Prochlorococcus marinus str. MIT 1013: one gene and its partner. The protein of the gene in region 1 interacts with the protein of each later gene in a pairwise test. Links are inferred from orthologs where the notes say so. Each region holds a gene or a part of one and is shown in the gene's direction. Other genes may lie near its edges. The genes, in order: O5633_RS07940 and def.

Region 1 (6,630 bases):
TTTACCTTTACGGCTTTGATCATTTCCATTCCTTTGATGAGTTTGATTATCAATTAATTCTTCATCCAAAATTTCGTTGCACAAGTCGATACATTCATCGCATATGTAAACTCCCGGACCAGCAATGAGTTTCCTCACCTGATCTTGTGCCTTGCCACAAAAGGAGCATTTAAGATGGGCCTCAAATTTTGCCATCGAGCTCTAAGAAAAAACAGGTTAGATAGACCGATAATTAATTTTATTCAGTCTCAATTAATAGGATCATTGAGGATTGATGCCTTGTCAGCTTTCCTTAATGATTCATATGGAGTTGAGATTTGAAACCACTTTGTCGATCAGGCCATATTCAACCGCTTCTTGGGGAGAAAGAAAGTGGTCTCTATCAGTGTCTTCTGAAATCTTTTCAATATTTTGCCCAGTATGTTCAGCTAAAAGTGAATTCAGAGTCTCTTTTAAATAGAGAATTTCTTTGGCTTGAATTTCAATTTCCACAGCTTGACCTTGAGCTCCACCAAGAGGTTGATGAATCATTATTCTGGAATTGGGCAATGAAAGTCTTTTTCCTTTTGTTCCTCCAGATAAAAGAAAAGCCCCCATGCTTGCTGCAAGGCCATAGCAAATTGTTATGACATCAGGACTAACTTGTTGCATCGTGTCATAGATAGCTAGTCCCGCAGTTACAGACCCTCCAGGAGAGTTGATATACAACTGAATATCTTTTTCTGGATCATCAGCTTCTAAAAAAAGCATTTGAGCCACCAATGCATCAGCAACTTGATCGTTTACATCAGTTCCAAGAAAGATGATTCTTTCTCGAAGTAATCGAGAGTAAATATCAAATGCCCGATCTCCTTGACCTGATTGTTCGATTACTGTTGGTAGAACTCCCGGTCCTGAAAACAGACAGGAGTTATTCCATAAACTATTAACCAGGTGATTTTGTCTTGCTTCAATCAACTTGAACTGTAGATAGCTGTTACTTGTAATCTATGTGTAGAAACTAGGAATTGGGTGTTTTAGAACTTTTCTTTTCTTTATTTTTTTTTGTTGTTGTCTTTTTAGAACTTTTCTCTTTGCTTTGGTCTTTAGTTTTTTCTGGGGCTTTTTCTATAACAGTATTATTTTCTTCGAGCCAAACAAACAATTTTTCTTGCAATAAATCATCAGTAATCGCCTCTTTGAGACGATCTTTGTCGATATTTTTTTCGTTTGAAAGTTTGATATCAGCTTCAACTTGTTTAAGTTTTGAATTGATTTCTTTTTGTGAAACTTCAATTTTTTCCGACTCAGCCAAAGCATTTAGAGCGAGTTTTTGACGGAGCTTTGTCTCTGCTTCGCCTTTTGAAGATTCCATTAGCGATTTAACCAGATCTGGAGTAAACATTGATTTGACATCAATACCCTGCTGAGCAAAATTTTGAGCTGTTTGCTCAACAATTACGCGCACTTCTTGGTCAATAAGACTTTTTGGTAGATCAACTTCAAGTTCTTTGACCAAAGCGTCAAGAAGTGAATTTTGTCGATTTTTCGTTTGTTTTCTATCAGTATCCTCCTTCAGCCTTTTTTCAAGATCTGCGCGTAAGTCCGACATATTTTCTTTATCACTCGCTTGCTTTGCAAAGTCGTCATTGAGTTCTGGTAATTCCTTGATTTTCAAATCTTCCAAACTGACATTAAATTCAGCTTTTCTGCCTTTGGCATCTTCTTGATGATAATCCTTTGGAAATTCACATTTTAATATTTTTTTATCGTTAATCTTCATTCCAATGACACCCTCAATAAAACCAGGAATCATTCGGCCTTCTTCAAGTTCTATTTCTATCGAATCTGCGCTTCCACCTTCAATTTCGCTTCCATTATCCGAGAAACTTCCTTTAAAGCTTACTAAAGCAATATCTCCTTTTTTTGCGGCACGATCACTAACTGGCACCTTAGTTGCTAGTTGAGATCGGGATTGTTCAATAAGTTCATCTACTTTTTTTGGATCAAAGATTAAATTCTCTACTTCAGCAGTTAGCCCTGAAGATTTTTTTAAAATTGGGATAGGGGCTATATCAGTTTCAAGTTTTAATGTAAGAGGTTTGTCAGGGTTGAAATTTTCTAAAATAGTTTCAAAGCCCTCTTCGAGTTCAGGTTCACATAAAGGTTCAATTCCTTCCTGATCTAATGTTTCTGTCCATACTTTTTGCAAGAGTGATTCCAATGCAGAAGCTTGTATTCTTTTGACTCCAAGTTGCTGGATTACTACTGCTTTTGGGACTTTACCTTTGCGAAAGCCAGGTATTGAGATAGATCTGCTGAGTTTGCTTAAAGCTTCGTCATAACTATTTTTGCATCTATCTGCTGGTACCTCTACCTCTACAGCAATTCTGCTATTAGGTTTCGAACTGGTTTTTACTTTTAATTTTGCAGCACTCATTGAAACGGAATTCTCAAATTTGGTTAGCGTAAGAAAGCGTTAATTCACTTCCAAAGCTATTGTGGCCTAAAAAGCATCGAAAAATTTGTTATTTGTTGATTTTTCCAATAAGAAAAAATTTTTTGTTAAACCTTTTAATTCTCTGCATTAAGTTTGAACCCACAGTTTCTTCTTCCAAATAGACCTCTTACAGTTGCGATCCTTGGATCGAGTGGAGCTGTAGGTAAGGAATTATTAACTTTGCTTGAAGAGAGATCTTTTCCTATTGAAAAATTAATTTTATTGGCCTCTCATCGTTCAGCAGGAGGGATTCAGAGCTTTTGTGAAAATGAGTTGAAAGTGGAAGAGACAACTAAAGAAAGTTTTGAAAATGTAGATTTAGTTTTAGCTTCAGCTGGTGGTTCAATATCACGTAAGTGGAAAGATAAAATTCTAAGTTCTGGAGCTTTGATGATTGATAACTCCAGTGCATTTCGAATGGACGAGAATGTTCCTTTAGTCGTTCCCGAAGTCAACCCTGTCGAAGCGAGTAAGCACAAAGGATTAATTGCTAATCCTAATTGCACCACTATTTTATTAGCGTTGGTTCTATCTCCATTGACCAGGCATATTCCTATAAAGAGGGTCGTTGTATCAACCTATCAATCCGCTAGTGGTGCAGGTGCAATGGCAATGGAAGAATTAGGAAAATTAAGTCAAGAAGTTTTAGATGGAATAACTCCAAAAAGTAAAGTTCTTCCTCATTCTTTGGCATTTAATCTTTTTTTGCATAATTCACCTTTGCAATCGAATAATTATTGCGAGGAAGAGATGAAAATGGTAAACGAAACCCGAAAGATTCTTGATGATCCCGAGCTTTCTCTGACCGCAACATGTGTAAGAGTTCCTGTTTTCAGAGCGCATTCTGAAGCGGTCAATATTGAATTTACAAAGCCTTTTCCATTAAAAGAAGCTTATGAGATTTTAGAATTTGCACCAGGAGTTGAGATCCTTGAGGATTTTGGAAACAATCGTTTTCCGATGCCACTAGATGTAACTGGTAGAGACCCAATATCTGTTGGCCGTATAAGGCAGGATATAAGTAACCCCAATGCTTTGGAATTATGGTTATGTGGTGATCAAATCCGTAAGGGAGCCGCACTTAATGCAGTGCAGATTGCTGAACTTTTATTGCCAAGAAAATCATGAATAAGTCAGCTTTATTATCACCAGCACCCTTTGGAAGGATGTTAACCGCAATGGTGACTCCATTTAATGAAGACGGGAAAGTTGATTATGGTCTTGCAGCTGATTTGGCAAATTATTTAGTAGATCAAGGTTCAGATGGCATCGTTGTATGTGGCACTACAGGAGAGTCACCGACTTTAACCTGGCAAGAACAACAAAAGATGCTGGAAACAGTGAGAAATGCCTTAGGCTCCAGGGCTAAAGTTTTGGCTGGAACAGGAAGTAATTCTACCTCTGAAGCTATTGCAGCCACAAAGGAAGCAGCTAGTTCAGGGGCTGATGGTGCATTAGTAGTTGTTCCTTATTACAACAAACCACCGCAAGAAGGATTAGAAGTTCATTTTCGCGCTATAGCAAATGCAGCTCCTAAGTTACCTTTGATGCTCTATAACATTCCAGGGCGGACAGGATGTTCGATATCGCCTAGTATTGTAAGTAAGCTTATGGATTGCAGTAATGTAGTCAGTTTTAAAGCTGCAAGTGGAACAACCGAGGAAGTGACTCAATTAAGAAACTATTGTGGATCAGACTTAGCTATTTATAGCGGTGATGATGCTTTGGTTTTACCAATGCTTTCAGTAGGGGCAGTAGGTGTGGTTAGTGTTGCAAGTCATTTAGTTGGTCCAAATTTGAAATTAATCATAGAGAGTTTTTTAGAAGGTAAATACGCTGAGGCACTTTATTTGCATGAGATATTACAACCTCTTTTTAAATCTCTTTTTGCAACCACAAATCCTATTCCTGTTAAAGCGGCACTTCAATTAATTGGTTGGTCTGTTGGCCCTCCTCGAAGTCCTTTAGTCTCTTTAAACAGCGAAATGAAAGAAGAACTCTTGAAGATACTCTCTTCTATGAGATTGATTTGATCTGTTCCCTCGTTTCCGAGTGGATCAGACTTTCATTTAGGTAACAACCAAGTTTTTTTACATAAATTTTTCCATGACATCAAGTTCAATCAATTTTCAAGGTTCAAAAAATAATCAATCAAAATCTCCTTGTTTGAGGATTATTCCCTTAGGTGGCCTAGGGGAAATTGGAAAAAATACTTGTGTATTTGAATATGGTGACGACATCATGATTCTTGATGCTGGGCTGGCATTCCCAACTGATGGGATGCATGGGGTAAATGTTGTTATGCCAGATACGACTTATTTACGTGAAAATCAAAGTCGAATAAGAGGCTTGGTTGTGACTCATGGACATGAAGATCATATCGGTGGAATTTCTCATCATTTAAAGAGTTTTAATATTCCAATTGTTTATGGACCGCCTCTTGCCATGTCTATGCTGAGGGGGAAAATGGAGGAAGCAGGAGTTGCTGATCGGACAACAATACAAGTATGTGGACCTAGAGAAGTAATCAAAGTTGGGCAACATTTTTCAGTCGAATTTGTTAGAAATACACATTCAATTTCTGATAGTTATTCTTTCGCGGTAACGACTCCAGTCGGAATAGTATTTTTCACGGGTGATTTCAAGTTCGATCATACTCCACCTGATGGACAGCCTTCAGATTTAGCTAGAATGGCCCACTATGGAGATAAGGGTGTTCTTTGTCTTCTTTCTGATTCAACCAACTCTGAAGTTTCAGGATTCACGCCTTCTGAATATTCTGTTTTTCCAAATTTAGATAGATACATTGCTACTGCTGAGGGCAGAGTGATGGTAACGACTTTTGCTAGTTCAACTCATCGCGTAGCGATGCTTTTAGAGTTAGCAATGAAAAATGGTAGAAAAGTCGGTTTACTAGGTCGTTCAATGCTGAATGTGGTTGGGAAAGCAAGAGAACTTGGATACATGCGTTTCCCTGATGATTTGTTTTTCCCAATTAAACAGATCAGAGATTTGCCGGATAGAGAGACATTTTTATTGATGACAGGTAGCCAGGGAGAATCAATGGCTGCTTTGAGCCGTATCGCGAGAGGCGAGCATCAACATGTTCAGTTGAAAACTAGTGATACTGTCATTTTTTCTGCTAGTCCTATTCCTGGAAATACTATATCCGTAATGCATACGATTGATAAATTAATAAAATTGGGTGCAAAAGTTATTTATGGCAAAGACAAAGGTATTCATGTCTCAGGGCATGGATGTCAAGAAGATCAAAAATGGATGCTTGGCTTAACTAGACCTAAATATTTCATTCCTGTGCATGGAGAGTACAGAATGCAAGTTCTTCATGGGAAAACTGCAGTATCAATGGGGGTTCATCCAGATAATGTATTGGTTATGGAAAATGGGGACGTTGCTGAATTAAGACCTGACTCTCTCGTTCAAGGGTCACCAGTTAAATCAGGCGTGGAATTACTCGATTCTTCTAGAACAGGGATTGTCGATACTCGAGTCTTAAAAGAACGTCAGCAACTTGCTGATGATGGAGTCATCACGGTTCTTACCCCAATTAGCACTGATGGCGTAATGGTTGCACCACCGAGGGTGAATCTTCGAGGTGTGATTACTAATGTTGATGCCAAAACAATGGTCAATTGGACTGAAAGAGAAATTAATTGGGTCTTGGAAAATCGATGGAAACAGCTTGTTCTTAAAACTGGAGGTAAGTCAGTAGAGGTCGATTGGATTGGATTACAAAGAGAGGTTGAATCAGGATTATCTCGTCGATTGAGAAGAGAGGTTCAAGCTGAGCCATTAATTCTTTGCCTTGTTCAACCTGCTCCTGGTGGGACTCGTGCATATAAACCTCAACTTGATCAACAGCCAGATTCTCGAAAAGTAGTTAAGAAGACTGCAGATAAAGCACCTAATGCGACTAATGCCTCCGTAACAAAAAAAGAGATAAGTTCAGGAACAGAACAAAAAACAAATAGCGAAGTCAACCCTGAAGAAATGCCAACTGGAAGAACAAGACGTCGTAGATCAGCAATTAGCTGATCTACGAAAAACTTATCTTATTGAGTCTTGCTTGAGATATAGATAGTTTTTTTGTTCCAACTTATTAGGAAATTCCCATGTAGATGGATATTCCC
Region 2 (6,624 bases), 230 kb from region 1 along the record:
GGTGGAGAGAAAAAACGTAACGAGATTCTTCAAATGGCCCTTCTTGAACCAGTCATATCAATACTCGATGAAACTGATTCAGGACTTGATATTGATGCTCTGAGAATTGTTGCATCTGGCATCAATAAACTCTCAAAACCAAATTCGGCAACAATTTTAATAACGCATTATCAAAGACTGCTTAATGAGATTACTCCTGACTTTGTACACATAATGGCTGATGGAAAAATAATAAAAACTGGCAACAAAGAACTAGCAATTGACCTGGAAAAATCAGGTTATGACTTTATTGACAAAAATACCAAAGATAAGGAAATGGCAACATGAAATCATCAACTATTTGCCAAGAATGGCTTGACTCTCTTAAGCCAACTGATGGTTATTTAAAAAACGAACAATCAATAGGACGAGAATTTCTCTTAAAGCAAGGGATGCCCACTAAGAAAGATGAAGCCTGGCGATTATCCAACTTCAATAAGTTAAATAATTTTTTGTCATTACCAACAATTATTGAGAGCAAAGATATTAAATTCAAATCTATCTTTCCAGAAAAGGATAAAAATAGAGAAAGGGTTATAATTAATCCTAATGAAAATCCAATTTTAAATATTAATTTACCTAATGGTATTGAAAAACTGAATGATCAAGAAATTGAAGAGAACCTTGGCAAAATAGTTAAGTCTACTAATATTAAAAATGACGTATCAGTATCTCTTAACCAGGCATCAAGCTCTGAGCTTTTAGCATTAAAAGTTAAGCCTAGTTTCAGTCAATCATTAGAAATCGTAATTCCATCGATAGAGGAGAAGTCAATCTCAACTAGAATCTTTCTACTTGTTGAAGAGGGAGCTAAATTAGATCTTTTACAAGTTCTAATAGGTAATAAGAATTCAGCACAAAATCATTTAATCGAAATAAAGCTGGAATCCAAAGTAGAGTTAACTCATGGATTAATTTCTTTGGGTGAAGAAAAAGAATCCTCCTCAATTTGTACTTTAGCTGTAGAACAATCAAAAAAAAGTAAATATTCTCTTCATTCAATACATCATGGTTGGGATTATGCCCGCTTCGAACCAAGAATCATTCAAAGTGAAGGAGACGCTTCAACAATTATCAAAGGCCTCCAAGTCACTCAATCAAAAGAGCAAATATCCACACACTCTCTAATTAGATTTGAAGGTCCAGATGGAAAGCTTGATCAATTACAAAAAGCCGTAGCTTCTGAATATTCTCATTGCATTTTTAATGGTTCGATTAATGTTCCTCAAAAAGCCCAAAAAACAGAAGCTGCACAGCTGAGTAGAAATTTATTACTTTCCAAACGCGCCAGAATAGATACAAAACCAGAGCTTGAAATAGTTGCTGATGATGTTAGGTGTACTCACGGAGCAACTGTAAGCCAACTCCAAGATGAGGAATTATTTTATTTACTTAGTAGAGGTATTGATAATAAACATGCTAATTCTTTGTTATTAAAAGGATATTATGATGAAATAATTTCAAACTTTCCTAAAAGTGCTAGAAAGTGGAATTTTATTGAAAAGTTAATACAAGATATAAAAAAGTGAACCATTTAGTAAAAAATATTGCCGAAAAATATAGAAATGATTTTCCACTTTTTAATGGAAATAATAATAATTTAATATATCTAGATCATGCAGCTACTAGTCAAAAGCCACAAGAAGTTATAGATTCTTTAAAAAAATACTATAGCTTTCAAAATGCTAATGTTCATAGAGGTGCACATCAGTTGAGTGCAATCGCAACAGAAAAATTTGAAAATTCAAGAAAGTTAACAGCAAATTTTGTTAATAGTAATAATGAAAAAGAGATTATTTTTACTAGAAATGCTACGGAAGCTATCAACCTTGTGGCTTATACATGGGGAAATTATGAACTTCAGGAAAACGACGAAATCTTAATAAGTTTAATGGAACATCATAGTAATATAGTTCCTTGGCAATTAATAGCTAACGCAAAAAAGTGCAAGCTCATTTATATCAATATTGATAAAAATGGAGAATTGGATCTTGATGATTTTAGAAAAAAATTGAGTGATAAAACTAAAATAGTAAGTCTTGTTCATGTAAGTAATACACTAGGAAGTTGTAATCCTATCGAGGAAATTTCAGACCTTGCACATCAAAAAGGTAGCTTAGTTCTTTTAGATGCTTGCCAAAGTCTTGCTCATAAACCGGTAGATATTAAAAAACTTGGTATTGATTTTCTGGCAGGATCTTCTCATAAACTTTGCGGGCCTACTGGTATAGGTTTTTTATGGGGAAGAGAAGAAATTTTAGACAAAATTCCTCCTTTCCTTGGTGGAGGAGAAATGATTAATGAAGTTTTTAAGGACAACAGCACTTGGGCAAACTTGCCACATAAATTCGAAGCGGGTACTCCAGCCATAGGTGAAGCAATCGGTATGGGAACCGCACTTAATTACTTACAATCAATTGGATTAAACGAAATCCATAATTACGAGAAAGAATTAACAAAATATCTTTTTGAAAAACTTGAAGAGATAGATGATTTAAAGATTCTTGGTCCTAGCCCATTAATTCAGCCTGATAGAGGACCATTAGCAACTTTTCATATAAAAGGTATTCATTCCAATGATGTTGCGGAGTTACTTGATAACAGCAATATTTGCATTAGGAGTGGTCATCATTGCTGCCAACCCCTCCATCGCTTCTATGGGATAAAAAGCACAGCGAGAGCAAGCTTAAGCTTTATTTCTACTCCATCAGAAATTGACTCTCTTACTGAAGAACTAAAATCAGTAATTTCTTTTTTAAAGAAAAATTCTTAAATATTTAGATATTGTTTAAAAAAAGCCTCTGTTTTTTTTAATACATCAACTTTTATTTTGCCGTCCTTAAATCCATGACCTTCGTTCTCAAACAAATCTATTTGCACTGGAATTTCACGTTTTAATAATTCATCTTTGATTTTAATAGATTGATCACAGGGTATAACTTTATCTTTTAACCCATGAAATAAAATCAATGGCATATTGATAGAATTAACATTTTGAATTGGAGATCTTTTAAGATATTGTTCATAATCAGTTTCTATATTGCCTATTAGATAATCTAAATAAAATTCTTCAAATCTATGAGTTGAATTAGCCATACCTATCAAATCAATTACAGCATATTTACAAGCTCCAACATTAAAAATGTCAGTAGATATCAAGCAGCCTAAAGCTGTAAAGCCTGATGCACTACTCCCTACAATTGCTATATGGTCTTTGTTAGCCTTACCAGATGCAATCAATGACTCAGCTGCCTTAGTGCAATCCAAAACATCGATTACCCCCAGTTTCCGCTCAATCGATCTCTATATTCCCTACCGAAACCAGAAGAACCTCCATAATTAACATCAACAACTGCCCAACCTCTTGATGTCCAAAATTGCACCTCTAAATCCAATCCACATCGAGCCATACCAGTAGGCCCGCTATGACTTTTCACCAACAATGGTGGTAATAATATTTGTCTATTGAGAGGTGGATAATACCAAGCATGAACATTCTTTTCATTTGATCCGATAAACCAAAAAGATTCGCCAATACTTATTTCCTTTGGATCCAAGCTAAATGAAGAGGCAGGAGTATGGTCCCAACTTTCATCCACTAAATCTATTTCAAGAATCCCTTCACTAATTTCTGAACTACTGGCAATTGCAACAAGTCGATTTTGATACGAATGAAGACCTGAGAAATCAATAAAAGGTTGGTCAATAATTCGGATAAATCCATTTTTTTGAAATAAAGCTAAAGTCCAAATTCCTTCTTGAGCAAAAACTCCAACGACATCATCCCCCACACATGAAAAGCTCGACATCCCATGAACCCATTGTGGAAAAGCAATTTCAGCCTTCATAGTCCACTGATTCTGAGAAATAGTAATTAAATGATTCTTATTGTCAGTTTTAATCTTTGTGATATTCCACCAGCCACTACTATCTTCAGCGACAAAAAGATCACCTATATCAGACCAAGTGGGCTTAAAAAATGAAATTTTTTTCGTGCACTTTAAATATTCATTATTAAAATTGATTATATTTATGATATTTACGTTTTCATCCAATTTGGCTAATTTTAATTCATTTAAATCCCAAGGCATTGAAGTATTTTCCCACTCAACCCATGCCAACTTTCTATCTTTAGAATTCAGCGCAAGATAACCTAATAAGCCCTTAGATGAATAAAGAATTTTTGGATATTGATAAGTTTTATCTAAAGAATAAGAAACTATATGATCTCCTTCTTCATCTTCCATCAATCCAATCCAAATATTTTTTTCAAGATCAATTACGCCACCTGCAAGAAAACAATTATGTTTTTTTGAAAGACAAACTGATTGTATTTTAGGTATTAATTTAAAAGAAGAAGATTTTTCATTTTCTTCCGCAGAAGACCAAATTCTTATCCATAAGCAATTATCTTTATTGTCGACCCAAGTCAATATTAGATCTGACCCATTCTGGGTAGCTGTTAACGGAGCACCACCATATCCATGAATTTTTGTCCTTAAATCACTTGGATATGGTGTTAACTCCTGAGGTAATAAATCTTTTCGACCCCAAGGTCTAATTAAAGCTGTAGTTCTTCCCTTTTCGTTTGGTCGTTGTTCTAACCATAAAACCCACTCACCTATTATCCGAGGCTCTTTAAATATGGGAGCTTCTCCAAAAACCTTTTCAGCATCGAAAATTGTCATTATTTCTCCTCATTGATGTTGAGAGTCAATGATTAATTCACTCATGGAACTTAAAACAAAGTAAAGTATAAAAGTTGTTGTATTAAGACTCCTTTGGCTGGCAGTTTTGCTCAACTTGCAAAAAATGCAGAAAAAAAGAAGCCCTCAATTTCAGTTTCGAAAGAACCTGTCAAGAATCCCCCTTTAAAGGTGTATCAACTGGGACACGAGGCTTTAAGAACACCAGCCAATCGTATCGTCAAAGTTGATGATTCAATTCGAAAGTTAGTTAAAGATATGCTCATAACTATGTATTCTTCAAAAGGTATTGGTTTAGCAGCGCCTCAAGTCGGAATACAAAAGAGATTGTTAGTTATTGATTTAAATTTTGAAGATCCAAATGCTCCACCGATGGTATTTATAAATCCTGAGATAATTTCATCTAATGCAAGCTTAGTTACATATGAAGAAGGTTGTCTCAGTATACCTGGCGTTTACCTTAATGTTTTACGGCCCTCATCAATTAAATTAATTTATCGAGATGAATTGGGTAGGCCAAAAAAAATGAATGCAGATGGTCTAATGGCAAGATGCATTCAGCACGAAATAGACCACCTAAATGGTGTCTGTTTTGTTGATAAAGTAACTGATGAAGAAGAGCTGAAAAAACAATTAAATGAAAATAATTTCAATCAAAGCGATGTAATAAAAGAAATGAATTGAAAGACTCATTTCAATTAAAACTATAAAGAGTCAAATTAGATTCTTATTATTGGTCTCTCCTCAAATTCAATGACAACAATTTTTGATAAAATTCTTAGTGGTGAAATACCATGTGACGAGGTTTTCAGTGATAACAAATGCCTAGCTTTCAAAGATATTACCCCCCAAGCACCTACTCACATTTTAATCATTCCTAGAAAACCTATTCCAAGTCTGCAACATATAAAAAAAGAAGATCAAGAATTACTGGGTCACTTACTTCTAAAAGGGACCGAAATTGCTAATGCCTCTGGTTTAGAAAGTTGGAGAACCATTATTAATACAGGCGAAGAAGCTGGTCAAACAGTATTTCACTTACATATTCATATCATTGGCGGAAGGAAATTAAGTTGGCCACCAGGGTGACTTTTGGATTTTCATGATTTTGATCAACGCACACGATTGTCTTACTGGCTTAGTTGCTTTCTCAACTTCACCCATTTATGCGCTATAAGGTATTTAATTAATCGTGTTCAATGGACTCCCAAACTGCTGCAGATAAAAACAGCATTATTAATAAAATAAACACAAATCTAGAAGATTTTTGGTCAAATCTTAGTGAGAACCAGCAATCTATTTTAAAAAAACTATGGTCAATTTTAACTTACAAATGGCAGTGGCAGATAATTCTCAATGTCCCTTTTTTGGTTATTTGGGTTTTAGATCAAACTATTCCTGCAGTTCATTCTTTTAATATGCAACTTATTTCTTCGCTACCATTACCAATGATAATAAAAACATATTTGGGTTTTAGCTAAGATATAAAAATAAATGACTTTGATGAGTTTCTGAACTTGAGAAGTGTCAAATTGAACTTTAAAAAATAAGCTAGCCTTATTCCTTATCAAGTAATTATTGACTTTGAAATAATCAAATTAATATGACTTCATCAATTACTAAAGCTCAAAAAGGACTAGTAAGCCAACTAATTAAATTAAGAAAGCTCACTCAGCCATATTTTCTACCTTATACAAAGAATAATGGCTGGCTATTTGTCTATTTATTAATAGCTTTATTATTTTGTGTGGGTGGAACAGTTTTATTTTTACTAACAGGTTTAATGAGCCTGTTAACTAATTTAGTTCCAGAGGTAACCAACCAATTTTTAGGAGGGGTTCAAAATTCCTTAAAGGTTATTTGGAATGGCCCTTCAGGA

The links.
Region 2: the proteins of O5633_RS07940 (region 1) and def interact in binary tests that used the Escherichia coli proteins (3 or more experiments, as listed by UniProt). The link is inferred for Prochlorococcus marinus str. MIT 1013 from one-to-one orthologs.

What each region holds. Positions count from the first base shown.
Region 1 is NZ_CP114778.1:1,348,503-1,355,132, reverse strand. What follows is about bases 1,713-4,589. They hold O5633_RS07940 (aspartate-semialdehyde dehydrogenase), read left to right. Parts: upstream 1,713-2,572; coding sequence 2,573-3,607; downstream 3,608-4,589. Other genes in these bases: O5633_RS07930 (ribonuclease J), read left to right, coding at 4,586-4,589; dapA (4-hydroxy-tetrahydrodipicolinate synthase), read left to right, coding at 3,604-4,512; tig (trigger factor), read right to left, coding at 1,713-2,419. Also shown: ATP-dependent protease ATP-binding subunit ClpX, read right to left, coding at 1-195; ATP-dependent Clp endopeptidase proteolytic subunit ClpP, read right to left, coding at 301-957; more of tig, read right to left, coding at 1,001-1,712; more of O5633_RS07930, read left to right, coding at 4,590-6,535; tRNA lysidine(34) synthetase TilS, read right to left, coding at 6,553-6,630.
Region 2 is NZ_CP114778.1:1,582,021-1,588,644, reverse strand. What follows is about bases 3,754-6,624. They hold def (peptide deformylase), read left to right. Parts: upstream 3,754-4,820; coding sequence 4,821-5,429; downstream 5,430-6,624. Other genes in these bases: O5633_RS09005 (ABC transporter ATP-binding protein/permease), read left to right, coding at 6,349-6,624; O5633_RS09010 (hypothetical protein), read left to right, coding at 5,945-6,226; O5633_RS09015 (histidine triad nucleotide-binding protein), read left to right, coding at 5,499-5,834. Outside these bases: Fe-S cluster assembly ATPase SufC, read left to right, coding at 1-327; Fe-S cluster assembly protein SufD, read left to right, coding at 324-1,568; O5633_RS09035 (aminotransferase class V-fold PLP-dependent enzyme), read left to right, coding at 1,565-2,812. UniProt on the Escherichia coli protein: Removes the formyl group from the N-terminal Met of newly synthesized proteins. Requires at least a dipeptide for an efficient rate of reaction. N-terminal L-methionine is a prerequisite for activity but the enzyme has broad specificity at other positions.